One region of the Tatumella terrea genome, then DNA from elsewhere that is predicted to be linked to it. Evidence: predicted binding sites of a transcription regulator. Region 1 holds the regulator's gene; each other region holds the start of a gene.
What was found. The regulator CRP, encoded in region 1, controls carbon source genes, mostly activating them, when cyclic AMP is high. The targets are predictions, from matches to a motif close to ATGTGANNNNNNTCACAT.
Positions count from the first base shown of each region.

Region 2: the regulator CRP is predicted to act here: its motif matches at 1,574-1,591, upstream of aaeR (HTH-type transcriptional activator AaeR).
Region 3: the regulator CRP is predicted to act here: its motif matches at 1,754-1,771, upstream of serA (phosphoglycerate dehydrogenase).
Region 4: the regulator CRP is predicted to act here: its motif matches at 1,514-1,531, upstream of psiE (phosphate-starvation-inducible protein PsiE).

Region 1 is NZ_BAAAFX010000008.1:5,023-8,206, forward strand. It holds gene ABD035_RS05115 (YccS/YhfK family putative transporter) at 1-1,273, opposite strand, end outside; gene crp (cAMP-activated global transcriptional regulator CRP) at 1,342-1,974, opposite strand; gene ABD035_RS05125 (OsmC family protein) at 2,276-2,680, shown strand; gene ABD035_RS05130 (phosphoribulokinase) at 2,717-3,184, opposite strand, start outside.
Region 2 is NZ_BAAAFX010000010.1:43,642-46,825, forward strand. It holds gene tldD (metalloprotease TldD) at 1-588, shown strand, start outside; gene aaeR (HTH-type transcriptional activator AaeR) at 636-1,556, opposite strand; gene aaeX (p-hydroxybenzoic acid efflux pump operon protein AaeX) at 1,810-2,013, shown strand; gene aaeA (p-hydroxybenzoic acid efflux pump subunit AaeA) at 2,021-2,953, shown strand; gene aaeB (p-hydroxybenzoic acid efflux pump subunit AaeB) at 2,965-3,184, shown strand, end outside.
Region 3 is NZ_BAAAFX010000013.1:166,075-169,258, reverse strand. It holds gene ABD035_RS08900 (LysR family transcriptional regulator ArgP) at 1-873, opposite strand, end outside; gene rpiA (ribose-5-phosphate isomerase RpiA) at 1,062-1,727, shown strand; gene serA (phosphoglycerate dehydrogenase) at 1,964-3,184, shown strand, end outside.
Region 4 is NZ_BAAAFX010000002.1:24,679-27,862, reverse strand. It holds gene ubiA (4-hydroxybenzoate octaprenyltransferase) at 1-339, opposite strand, end outside; gene ubiC (chorismate lyase) at 360-887, opposite strand; gene psiE (phosphate-starvation-inducible protein PsiE) at 1,044-1,469, opposite strand; gene pgi (glucose-6-phosphate isomerase) at 1,608-3,184, opposite strand, start outside.

The DNA of each region.
Region 1 (3,184 bases):
TCAGTCCGGCAAATGTCCCTAAGGCCCGGTGCTGTATCCTCACGCGGGTAGCGTTGTAACTGTTCTGGCTGACCAGAATGATGGTCATCAGTACCCAGTAAGGTTTGGGCATGTTTAATGATAGCGCAAGGGTACTGGCCACCAGCAGCATCACCGAAAAGCGTCCGGCAGTGCGTAATGCCGTCGACTTCAGTGACAGATAACTGCGTAATGCACTCAGGAAAGGTAGCCGGCGTTGACTGTCTGCCATGAGATCACGGCGGTAAAGCGGAGCCCGTGACTGCAGTACTTTTGCAATTTTCGAGAAGTGATATCCGAAGAATGTTCCCACCGGATTGTCCGGGTATTCACGGGCAACGTTTTGCAGCGCAGCCAGCGATTCTCCCATCGAAAAATGCCCCGGGATTTGATGATAAAGAATATTATCCGCCGTGATCCTAAGCTGCGCACAGATTTCATCGGCATTCTGTTTAATGATCGCGGCTGAACCACTTTTTATGATTAAGGCGCGAACATCGTCGGTTTCACCCAGTGTGACGGAAATATGTTCCTGTAAATCTTCGGCCATAATAAAGGAACGGATCAGATATTTCTCGCGGCTGTTTTTTTCGGCAGACAACATATGGATCTGCTGATACGCGGTAGTGATCAAATCGACAATTTTTTGCTGCCGGTTTAACAACGCAGGCAGTGCCTTTTCCGTATCTTCCGGTTCTGCTGTGGTTAGCAGATGATATTTATCTTCGCAATAGCTCGCCAGCGCCCGATATAGCAGACTTAATGTTTCACGTAGCGGCTGATCCTTCGATAATCTGAACCAGAACCAGTTAAACAGTCCGTACCACAGTGTACCGCCGCCATACAGTAACGGTGGTCCCCATAAAGGCATTCGCCCTATCAGGCTAAGTGTGAACGTCATGGCGATTAGCGCACCGGGTAATAACCGGCCATACAGGGGACTGATCTCTCCGCATACCCCAATCAGTAACGGCAGGGTGAAAACGATAAAGGGGAGCGGTACATGCCGTATTAACAGCCACTGCAGCAGAAAACTGCTCACAGCAAACAGTGTTCCCCCGAGGAGGATCCGTTCAAAGAAACGACGGTGAGGGGTATCCAGTCCGGCGATATTGCAGCAGGCAGGGATAAGGGAAAACAGTAATCCTTTCTGCAGGTTACCGGTAAGTCCACCGATCAAAACCGGCAGAAAAACGACCAGTGTCTGGCGCAGGGCATAGTTAACTTCGGGATGATAAATCAGTCGGCGCCACATCGGAATACAATCGCTGATAAAAAGTAAAACAGGACACGGTAGCGGGATGCTACCGTGTAGATGGCAGGTTAACGGGTTCCGTAGACGACAATCGTCTTACCGTGAGCAGAAATAAGATTCTGATCTTCCAGCATTTTAAGAATTCGCCCAACCGTCTCCCGTGAGCAGCCGACAATTTGTCCGATTTCCTGACGGGTAATTTTAATCTGCATTCCGTCCGGATGCGTCATCGCGTCTGGCTGGCGGGCTAAATTCAGTAACGTCTGGGCAATACGGCCTGTCACGTCAAGAAACGCCAGGTTACCGACTTTTTCGGAAGTTACCTGTAACCGGCGTGCCATCTGTGAAGATAAACGCATCAGAATTTCCGGGTTCACCTGAATGAGTTGTCGGAATTTTTTATAGGAAATTTCCGCAACCTCACATGCCACTTTGGCACGCACCCAGGCGCTGCGTTCCTGACCTTCTTCAAAAAGCCCCAGTTCACCAATGAAATCTCCCTGGTTAAGATAAGAAAGGATCATCTCTTTTCCTTCTTCATCCTTAATTAAAACAGCCACGGAGCCTTTCACAATATAGTACAGGGTTTCGGCTTTCTCACCCTGGTGGATAAGGGTACTTTTGGAAGGATACTTATGAATATGACAATGGGACAGGAACCATTCGAGTGTAGGGTCTGTTTGTGGTTTACCGAGAACCATTCTCTTTTATCCTCTGTTGTAATCGTGCCATAAATACAGGGGTAAGCTCCTGCCAGGCAAGGAAGTCATAGGGTATTTTTATTGGCAATTACCGCAGAAAAGCAGATTTTGTTCTGGATTTTTCTACCGTTTCACCATAGTTGTAATCTGATAAAAAAATGTCTCACCCTTTGTTTGTAGCACACACTGGCGCAACTGTCTCCTGTTGTATGTTCAGACTTTAACGAATGACAGCAGATTGCTGTTTGTACTCTGAAGGAGTAATCTGAAGCCTGTTTTTTCAGAGTTGAGAGTAAGCATAATGCAGGCACGCGTAAAATGGGTTGAGGGACTCAGCTTTATCGGAGAATCGGCTTCCGGACATCAGGTTCTGATGGATGGCAATTCAGGTGATAAAGCGCCGAGTCCGATGGAAATGGTGCTGATGGCTACCGGCGGTTGCAGCGCAATCGATGTGGTATCTATCCTGCAAAAGGGGCGTCAGGATGTGGTGGACTGTGAAGTCAAACTGACCTCTGAACGTCGTGAAGAAGCACCCCGTTTATTTACGCATATTAATCTGCATTTTGTCGTCACGGGTCGCAATCTGACTGATGCGGTGGTTGAGCGAGCTGTCACGTTATCTGCCGATAAATACTGCTCAGTGGCACTGATGCTGGGTAAAGGTGCGGAGATTACGCATAGCTTTGAGGTGGTAAGCCTCTGATACGCGTTTGAGTGCCGTCATGGCACTCAATGTTGTCTACTGAAACTGCTTCTCTTCCATTAATCGCTTCACCAGCGGTGTCATGATCAACTCCATTGCCAGTCCCATCTTCCCGCCCGGTACGACCAGCGTATTAATGTGCGAAATAAAAGACCCCTGAATCATCGCCAGCAGGTAGGGGAAGTTAATGGCTTCCAGCCCCCGGAAATGAATGACCACAAAACTTTCATCTAATGACGGGATGGTTTTGGCGGCAAAAGGGTTAGAGGTATCGACCGTCGGTACCCGTTGAAAGTTGATATGGGTACGGGAGAATTGCGGCGTGATGTAGTTAATATAGTCATCCATGGAGCGAACTACCGAGTCCATGACCGCTTCACGGGAGTGGCTTCGTTCGCGCGTATCCCTGACCAGTTTTTGAATCCATTCCAGGTTAACAATCGGGACGACACCGACCATCAGATCCACTTTATCTGCCACATTGTGCTGGTCCGTGACAATCCC
Region 2 (3,184 bases), on a different contig from region 1:
CAGAAGGTTGCGTCTGATCTCTGTACGGTGGTGGATGATGGTACGCTTTCCGGACTGCGCGGCTCTCTGGCGATTGATGATGAAGGTGTGCCGGGCCAGTACAACGTGTTGATCGAAAACGGTGTGCTGAAAGGTTATATGCAGGATAAGCTGAATGCCCGTCTGATGGGTGTTCCGCCGACCGGAAATGGTCGCCGTGAATCATACGCTCATCTGCCCATGCCCCGGATGACCAACACTTATATGCTGGGTGGACAGTCAACGCCACAGGAAATTATCGAAAGCGTTGAATATGGGTTATATGCCCCGAATTTCGGGGGAGGCCAGGTCGATATCACCTCCGGTAAGTTTGTCTTCTCAACCTCCGAAGCTTATCTGATCGAAAAAGGGAAAATCACGTCGCCGGTGAAAGGGGCAACCCTGATCGGTTCCGGTATTGAAGCCATGCAGCAGATTTCTATGGTCGGTAATGATCTGGCGCTGGATAAAGGTGTGGGAGTCTGTGGTAAAGACGGACAGAGTGTGCCTGTGGGTGTCGGTCAGCCGACATTGAAACTGGATAAACTGACGGTCGGTGGTACTGCCTGATCTTCCTCAACATCTGAGTACGCACCGCCAGCCTCCCGGGGTGCGTACTAATTCCTTGCCCGGTTCTCCTGATATTTTTTTGCCATTTCACTGAAGTATTCCGTCAGGTAATCGATGCAGACCTGAACTTTAAGCGGCAGTTTATTCCTCTCGGTATAGAGTGCGTACACCGGGCGTGGTTTCGCATGATACTGCGGGTAAAGGATCTCAATTTCACCGCGGTTAATTTCATCCAGTATCCACATTAACGGCACATAAGCGATGCCGGATCCCGCTTTCAGCCAGCCAATCAAGGTCAGCGGGTCATTGGTGGCAAAACGTCCCTTCGGTGCCAGCGTTAGCGTCTGGCCGTCCGGTGAAACCAGCTCAAATTCATTGTAGGGGTACACACTGTATTCCAGCCACGCAAAACTTTCTAACTCCTCCGGACGTCCGGGTAACTCATGGAGGCCCGGGAAATGCCTTGAGGCACATAACACCATCGGCATACTGCCCAGACGACGGGAAATGAGTGCGGAGTTTTCCAGGGTACCCGAGCGGATCACCAAATCCAGCCCATGGGCTATCAAATCAGGCGCGGGGTTACCGGTAATGAGGTTGACGCTCAGGCCGGGATAATCGTGCAGTAGCTGAGCGGTCATCGGCGACAGAACATTCTGCGCCATGGTGGTGGTACTGCCGATGCGCAGCATACCGATGGGGGTATTATTAAATGCATAGAGTTGTTCATGGACCTGATTCGCCTCATGCAGCATGCGCCGGCAGCCCTGATAATAGATCCTGCCGGCCTCTGTCAGGCCTATGCTGCGTGTACTGCGGTTAAGAAGTTTAACCTGCAGTTCATCTTCCAGCTTTGCGATAGTCTGGCTGACAGAAGACACACTCAGGTGTAATTGCCGTGCTGCTGCAGTGAAAGACCCAAGATCGACCACTTTCACAAACACAGACATTCCTTTTAACCTTTCCATTATTAACTCTCGCTTAAAAGTGATTTACGTCACATTTTGTAGAAAACTAACTATCAGACACGTTACTATAGACCGATCGCATCGATAATTTATGTGCTGCAGTTACCAGTGAAAATTATACAAAATCGCTTTTGTTGACATATGCTTGTGGTTCACCCGCCATCAGGTCGCGTTCATCCTGATGTTGAAGGCCGTGATCATCAGGTATTTCGGATGCCTTTTGATTTATGGTTTTGATTCTAAAGGATTTTTAATGAGTGTTCACCCGGTACTAGTCGTTTTCGGGCTATCGTTTCCGCCCGTTTTCGTTGAACTCATTCTGTCACTGCTGCTGTTCTGGGTGGTGAAAAGAATTCTGACGCCCACCGGGATTTATGACCTGGTCTGGCATCCTTCACTCTTTAATACGGCTCTTTATTGCTGTGTCTTTTATCTTGTTTCCAGTTTAATGGTCTGAGGTTTCAGTGAAAACGCTTATAAAAAAAGTCGCACGTTACGCGATAACCCTGATCCTGGTGGTCGTTGCCATCGTGATCGTTTTTCGCGCCTGGGTGTACTACACCGAATCTCCGTGGACAAGGGATGCTAAATTTGCCGCCGATGTCGTGGCGATTTCTCCTGACGTGACCGGACTTATCACTGATGTCAAAGTGCATGATAACCAGTTCGTGAAACAAGGCGACACGCTGTTCGAAATTGACCGTCCACGTTTCCAGGAAGCACTGGATGAAGCGCAGGCAAATGTCGATTACTACCAGTCGGTTGTGGACGAAAAACGCCGTGAAGCCGCCCGCCGCAACCAGCTCGGTGCCGTTGCCTTATCGAAAGAAGCGGTAGAGCAGGCGAATAACACCCTGCAGACCAGCGAGCAGCAACTGGCCCAGGCGAAAGCCGCCCGTGATTTAGCACAGATCGATTTAACCCGTACGGATGTCAGGGCGCCGGCAGATGGCTGGGTGACGAACCTGACAGTGTATGGCGGAGAATTTATCAGTCGCGGTTCTGTGGCCGTTGCGCTGGTAAAAGCCCGCACATTCTATGTGATCGCTTACATGGAAGAGACCAAACTCAGTGGTGTTAAACCGGGCTTCCGGGCAGAAATTACCCCGCTGGGGAGTAATACTGTCCTGCGCGGATCGGTTGACAGTATTGCCGCCGGGGTGACAAACAGCAGCAGCAGTGTGGATTCCAAGGGTATGGCGACGGTAGATTCGAACCTGGAGTGGGTCCGTCTGGCACAGCGTGTTCCTGTGCGCATCCATCTGGACGTACAACCTGGCAACCGTTTCCCGGCGGGGACGACGGCCACCGTTGTGGTCACCGGGGATAAAGACCGGCCTGACGAAAAACCGTCTCCGGCGACAGATTTACTGAAACGACTACGTGAGTTTGGTTGATTGTGGGGTCGGTGATTCAGTTTTTACGTTTCCCGGTCAAACTGACGTTTGCCGTCTTACTGGCACTGATGCTGGGGTTCTTCTGTAATTTAGAAACTCCGCGCTGGGCGGTGATGACGGCAGCGATTGTGGCCGGCGGACAAGCGTTCGCCACCGGCGGAGACCCTTACTCAGGGGCGCTACGCCACCGGGGAGTCTTAAGGATCATCGGTACCTTCCTTGGGTGTATCG
Region 3 (3,184 bases), on a different contig from region 1:
GTGCCCGTGTTCCAGCAGGGCATCGGTGACACGACGCATTAAACGACTCTCCGGCGCAAACCGGTGCCAGTACAGCATCCGGCGCTGGTAGAGGCCGGGAGTCAGGTCGACCAGTTCCCCTTTCGCCAGTTCGTTGCCAATCTGCAGATGCGGGATCATACAACAGACCGAACTCTGTCTGGCCAGCTGAACAAAGGCCTCGGAAGAGTTAACGATATGGCACGGTACACTGCCCGGAGGCAGATCAAAATACTGCTGCAGAAAGGCCTGATGCATATCATCCAGGTGGTCAAAGGCGACCGCCGGGGCTTTCAGTAATGCATTTCGTGTCACCCCGTTCGGGAAATAACGGCTGGCAAATTCGGGGGAGGCAACAAACAGATAATCCAGGGCACCTAACTGATCCACCAGACAGCTGGGTAATGCCTGCGGCTGGATACTTACCGCACCCACAACCTCACCCCGGCGTAGTCGCTCCTGGGTGCGGCTTTCATCTTCCACCTGCAGGTTTAGCCGAACCGGTGAGTCGGCCAGCACATCTTTCAATGCAGGCAGTAACCAGGTCGCCAGACTGTCGGCGTTAACGGCGATAGACAGCAGTAGCGGAGTACTGTTACCGGACTCATCAGCCAGCCACTGCTCTTCCAGCATCTCTACCTGATGCAATAGCGCCAGTAACTTCTGACCCTGTTCGGTCGGGCGGGGAGGAACAGTGCGGACCAGCAGGGGCTGGCCAAAAAGATTCTCCAGCTGTTTAATGCGCTGTGAAACAGCGGACTGAGTAATACATAACTTTTGTGCAGCGCGTTCAAAACCCCGCTCTCGTATCACTGCATCCAGGGCCTGAAGGGTTCGGTAATCCGGGCGTTTCATGGGTATTTTCTCCCGGTTGCAGGGAAAAGATATCCCCGGTTAAGTTCACTGACGCGCACTAAGATGGTCTCTCCGTATATTTGCTGACGGTTTTATAAAACATAGGAACTTGCCGGCAAGAGTAGGTTTTTTTTCTTTTGCTTGCTTTATACTACGCTGACGAACAGTGCGTACAGGTTTAACATATCATGAGCCGTGATGAATTAAAAAAAGCAGTGGGTCAGGCAGCGCTGAAGTATGTCCGTCCCGGAACGGTAGTAGGCGTGGGTACCGGCAGTACCGTTGCTCACTTTATTGATGCATTAGCCACTATGAAACATGACATCGAAGGAGCCGTCTCCAGCTCTGAAGATTCGACGGCAAAATTACTGGCCTGTGGGATCCCAGTCATCGACCTGAATAATGTCGACCAGCTCTCGGTGTATGTTGACGGTGCAGATGAAATCAATCCGCAAATGCAGATGATCAAGGGCGGTGGTGCGGCGCTCACCCGCGAGAAAATTATCGCCGCCGTCGCAGAGCAATTCATCTGTATTGCCGATGCCAGCAAACAGGTCGATGTGCTCGGGCATTTCCCGTTACCGGTCGAGGTGATCCCGATGGCCAGGGCGTATGTTGCCAGAGAACTGGTGAAAATGGGTGGATTACCCGAATACCGGCAGCATGTGGTGACAGATAACGGCAATATCATTCTCGATGTTTACAACCTCAGCATTGTGAATCCGGCTGAGCTTGAGCGTAAAATCAATGCATTACCCGGTGTAGTGACCGTCGGATTATTTGCGGCCAGGGGCGCAGATGTAGCGCTGATCGGTACGGAAGGCGGTGTGATCACCCTGAAGAAAGGCGTCTGAGAGGCGTCTTTTTTTTTAGTTAATTTTAGTGATTTATATCACATTTAAATAAGTAACTGATAAATTCTTCTTTCCTGCAGACGTAATCGTTTTCTTTTTATCGAAATCTGCTGAAACCGCAGTGCGGGCAGACTGAAACCGGGAACGGGTTTCTGTTGCCCGTCGCGGAAATTTTGTTATGTTGACAGAAGAAATGCTTATATTCGTCTCAATATCGTCAACCATAAGGTCGGGCAATGGCAAAGGTATCACTGGAAAAAGACAAAATTAAGTTTCTGCTGGTGGAAGGTGTTCATCAGACAGCGCTGGATAATCTTCGTGCAGCGGGCTATACCAATATTGAATTTCATAAGGGTGCACTGGATAGCGAATCTCTGAAAGAATCGATTCGCGATGCACACTTTGTCGGGATCCGCTCCCGTACCCACCTGACCGAAGACGTATTTGCGGCCGCAGAAAAATTAGTGGCGGTCGGTTGCTTCTGTATCGGGACTAATCAGGTTGATCTGGATGCCGCGGCAAAACGTGGTATCCCGGTCTTCAATGCGCCATTCTCTAACACCCGTTCGGTGGCTGAGCTGGTCATTGGTGAACTGCTGCTGCTGTTACGCGGTATTCCTGAAGCCAATGCCAAGGCTCATCGGGGGATCTGGAACAAGAATGCCAAAGGCTCGTTTGAAGCCCGTGGCAAAAAGCTGGGGATCATCGGTTACGGTCATATCGGTATGCAGCTGGGTGTGCTGGCCGAAAGCCTGGGTATGCATGTGTTCTTCTACGATGTGGAAGATAAGCTGCCATTAGGTAATGCGACGCAGGTAAAACATCTGAATGATCTGCTGGGGATGAGTGATGTGGTTACTCTGCATGTTCCTGAAACCCCGAACACACAAAATATGATCGGCACTGAGCAACTGGCGGCAATGAAAAAAGGCGGCCTGCTGATCAATGCCTCCCGCGGAACGGTCATTGATATTCCGGCGCTGTGTGAAGCGCTGGCAAGCAAGCATCTGAGTGGTGCCGCTATCGACGTTTATCCGCAGGAACCGGCCAGCAACAGTGATCCTTTTGTCTCGCCACTGTGTGAGTTCGATAATGTGATCCTGACGCCGCATATCGGTGGTTCTACCGAAGAAGCGCAGGAGAATATTGGCGTGGAAGTATCCGGTAAGCTGATTAAATACTCTGATAACGGTTCAACGTTGTCAGCAGTAAACTTCCCTGAAGTTTCCCTGCCAGGCCATGCCGCCAGCGCCAGCCGTTTGCTGCATATCCATGAGAACCGGCCGGGCGTACTGACCGCAATCAACCAGATTTTTGCCGAGCAGGGCATCAATATTATGGGGCAGTATCTGCAGACGACGCCGTATATGGGCTATGTGGTTATCGATATTGACGCCCCGCAGGATGTCGCCGACAAAGCGCTGCAACTAATGAAAGGTATTCAGGGTACGCTGCGT
Region 4 (3,184 bases), on a different contig from region 1:
CATACCACTCATGGTAAGCACCAACAGAAATGCCACCAGCACCAGTGCCACAAACAGACCTTTCGCTTCACGTTCGCTGATAAGCCCGGCAGGTAAAGGCCGCTGCCGGGTACGCTCTACATGGCCATCGACTTTCCGGTCAGCATAATCATTGATCACGCAACCTGCGGCACGCATCACAATCACGCCCAGCACAAAGACGACCAGCACCTTAAAAGGAGGCAATGTCCTCCCCGAGAGCCACAAGGCCCAGAGCGTCGGCCAGAGCAGCAGCACTGTCCCTATGGGGTTATCGATACGCATCAGGCGCTGATAGGCCTGGAATTTGGTGATTTTCATGGTGTCCTGCACGGGGTTGGTTATCCTTTCGCCCGGGATGTATAGGGGGGTGAATGTGGCAAAAATAGCTCGGTTAATATCAGGGGTTTTCCTGAGAGCCGTAACAATGAATACCGCCCCCGGAGATCGTCGCTGTGTCCCGGGACAATAAAATCCCGGCTCAGTAAGGGAGAGGAAAACAGGTAACGTCCCAGCGGGGACTCCCCCAGACTCATCAGGGATTTTTCCGGCCCGCTCAGAGTATCTTCCGGTAAAATAGTTCGCCCGGCCAGCCAGGGATGACCATCTCCGTACAGAATCACTTCGCGTAACCAGAATCGGTTCTCGTTATCAAAACCGGAATAGCCGGATTCATGCCCGAGCAATGCCTGCCTGCCGACAAAACCTTCTCTGACGACTTTCACCGTCAGTTCGCGACAATAACGTTCCAGACGCACGGTCATCGAGGTTTCTTCTGACAGCCAGTCAGCTATCTCAGGGGTGAGTTTCGGAGAAGACAGTGGTAACCACTGTAGCTGATACAGCTTGTGCAATTCCTGTGCAGACATTGTTACTCTCAGAAAGCCGGTGAATACTCCTCTGCGCTGCCGGAAAGAACGCAGAGCATTTCAGGGCTGAACTATAACAGACTCGCGCTGATGAAGCAGGGTGTTCTGTGTAAAGCCCCGGAAATCCGTCCGACCGGGGCGACAGGACGAACCGGTTTACTCCCGCTTCAGCCGTTTCGTATTTGCCAGCCATAATGTGGCGACCAGAATCAGGATCGCACCGGAGTAGAATAACGTATCCAGCGGGTCTTTATGGTCAACAATGATTAAACGAATGATGGCAGTAATGCCGATATAAATAAAATAGCGCAACGGAAAATGGAAACCTGACTGAAAATATTTAACGATCAGCGCAATAAACTCAAAATACAGAAAGTAAATCACGATGCCTTCAATCAGCAGGTACGAGGAAGACTCCTCCCCGGTATGAAATAACACATTTGCCAGGTGTAATGTTTCTTTTCCTAAGAAAATCGCCAGGATAATGGCCAGGGTGATCAGACCAATATTCAATACCCATTGCAATATTGCGGCAATCAGGCTGGCAACGGTGGATTTAACGACCTTATTTGTGTTTTCCATTCTGTCCTCTGAACACAGTACTCCGAAGAGCGCATAATGCGATAGCGTGATAAATATCACAATAATTAATCCGCGGCACGACCACAGGATCAAAAAAAGCGGCCCCGGGGCCGCTTCCTGTCGAACAACAACGCTGAATTAACGCCAGTTTTTATACCGGTTAATCAGGCCATTGGTCGAACTGTCATGGCTGCTGACGTCTTCGTTGCCGCTCAGTTCCGGCAGAATACGGTTTGCCAGCTGCTTACCAAGTTCCACACCCCACTGATCAAAGCTAAAAATATTCAGGATCGCGCCCTGAGTGAAGATCTTATGTTCATACAGTGCAATCAGCGCCCCCAGTGAATACGGGGTGATTTCACGCAGCAGCAGGGAGTTCGTCGGGCGGTCACCTTCAAATACTTTAAACGGCACGATGTGAGCCACATCCTTTACTGCTTTACCGGCATCGGCGAACTCTTTTTCTACCTCTTCACGGGATTTCCCGAAGGCCAGCGCTTCCGTCTGTGCAAAGAAGTTAGACAGTAATTTCGGGTGATGATCGCTTAATGCATTATGGCTCACCGCCGGGGCGATAAAGTCACAAGGGATGGTCTTTGTCCCCTGATGGATCAGCTGATAAAACGCATGCTGACCATTCGTGCCTGGTTCACCCCAGATAATTGGTCCTGTCTGGTAATCTACCGCATGGCCTTCACGGTCCACGTATTTACCGTTAGATTCCATGTTCCCCTGCTGGAAATAGGCCGCAAAACGGTGCATGTACTGATCATAAGGAAGAATCGCTTCGGTTTCTGTGCCAAAGAAATTGTTGTACCAGATACCAATCAGCGCCAGCAGCACAGGGAGGTTTTTTTCTGCCGGAGTTTCTGCAAAGTGCTTATCCATGGCATGGGCACCTTCCAGCAGTTTTTCAAAGTTGTCGTAGCCGACCGACAGGACAATCGACAGACCAATCGCCGACCACAATGAATAACGACCGCCGACCCAGTCCCAGAACTCAAACATATTATCGGTATCAATACCGAACTCACCGACCGATTTAGCGTTAGTCGACAGCGCCGCAAAGTGGCTGGCGACATGCTTTTCATCACCGGCACTGGCCAGGAACCAGTCACGGGCACTGTGCGCATTGGTCATGGTTTCCTGAGTGGTGAAGGTTTTTGATGCCACCAGGAATAATGTGGTCTCAGGGTTCAGCGTTTTTAACGTCTCCGCGATATGTGTGCCATCGACATTGGAGACAAAATGCATATTAAGATGGTTTTTGTAAGGACGCAGGGCTTCAGTGACCATCAGAGGCCCCAGGTCAGACCCGCCGATACCAATGTTCACCACATCCGTGATCGCCTTACCGGTGTAACCTTTCCACTCCCCGCTGATAATACGCTCAGAGAAGCTTTTCATTTTTGCCAGCACCGCGTTGACTTCCGGCATCACATCTTTACCATCCAGCAGGATGGGCGTATTGCTGCGATTACGCAATGCGATGTGCAGAACCGCGCGATCTTCGGTACGGTTGATCTTTTCGGCCGCAAACATGGCGGCAATGGCGCCCTCCAGGTCGGTTTCTTTTGCCAGTGCCAGTAATTTGTCCAGCGTTTCGCCGGTGATACGGTTTTTTGAATAGTCTACCAGCAGCTGATCATCAAAAGTGGCGGAAAATTTTGAGAAACGTTGCGGGTCCCGGGCAAATAAATCAGCAATACTGACCG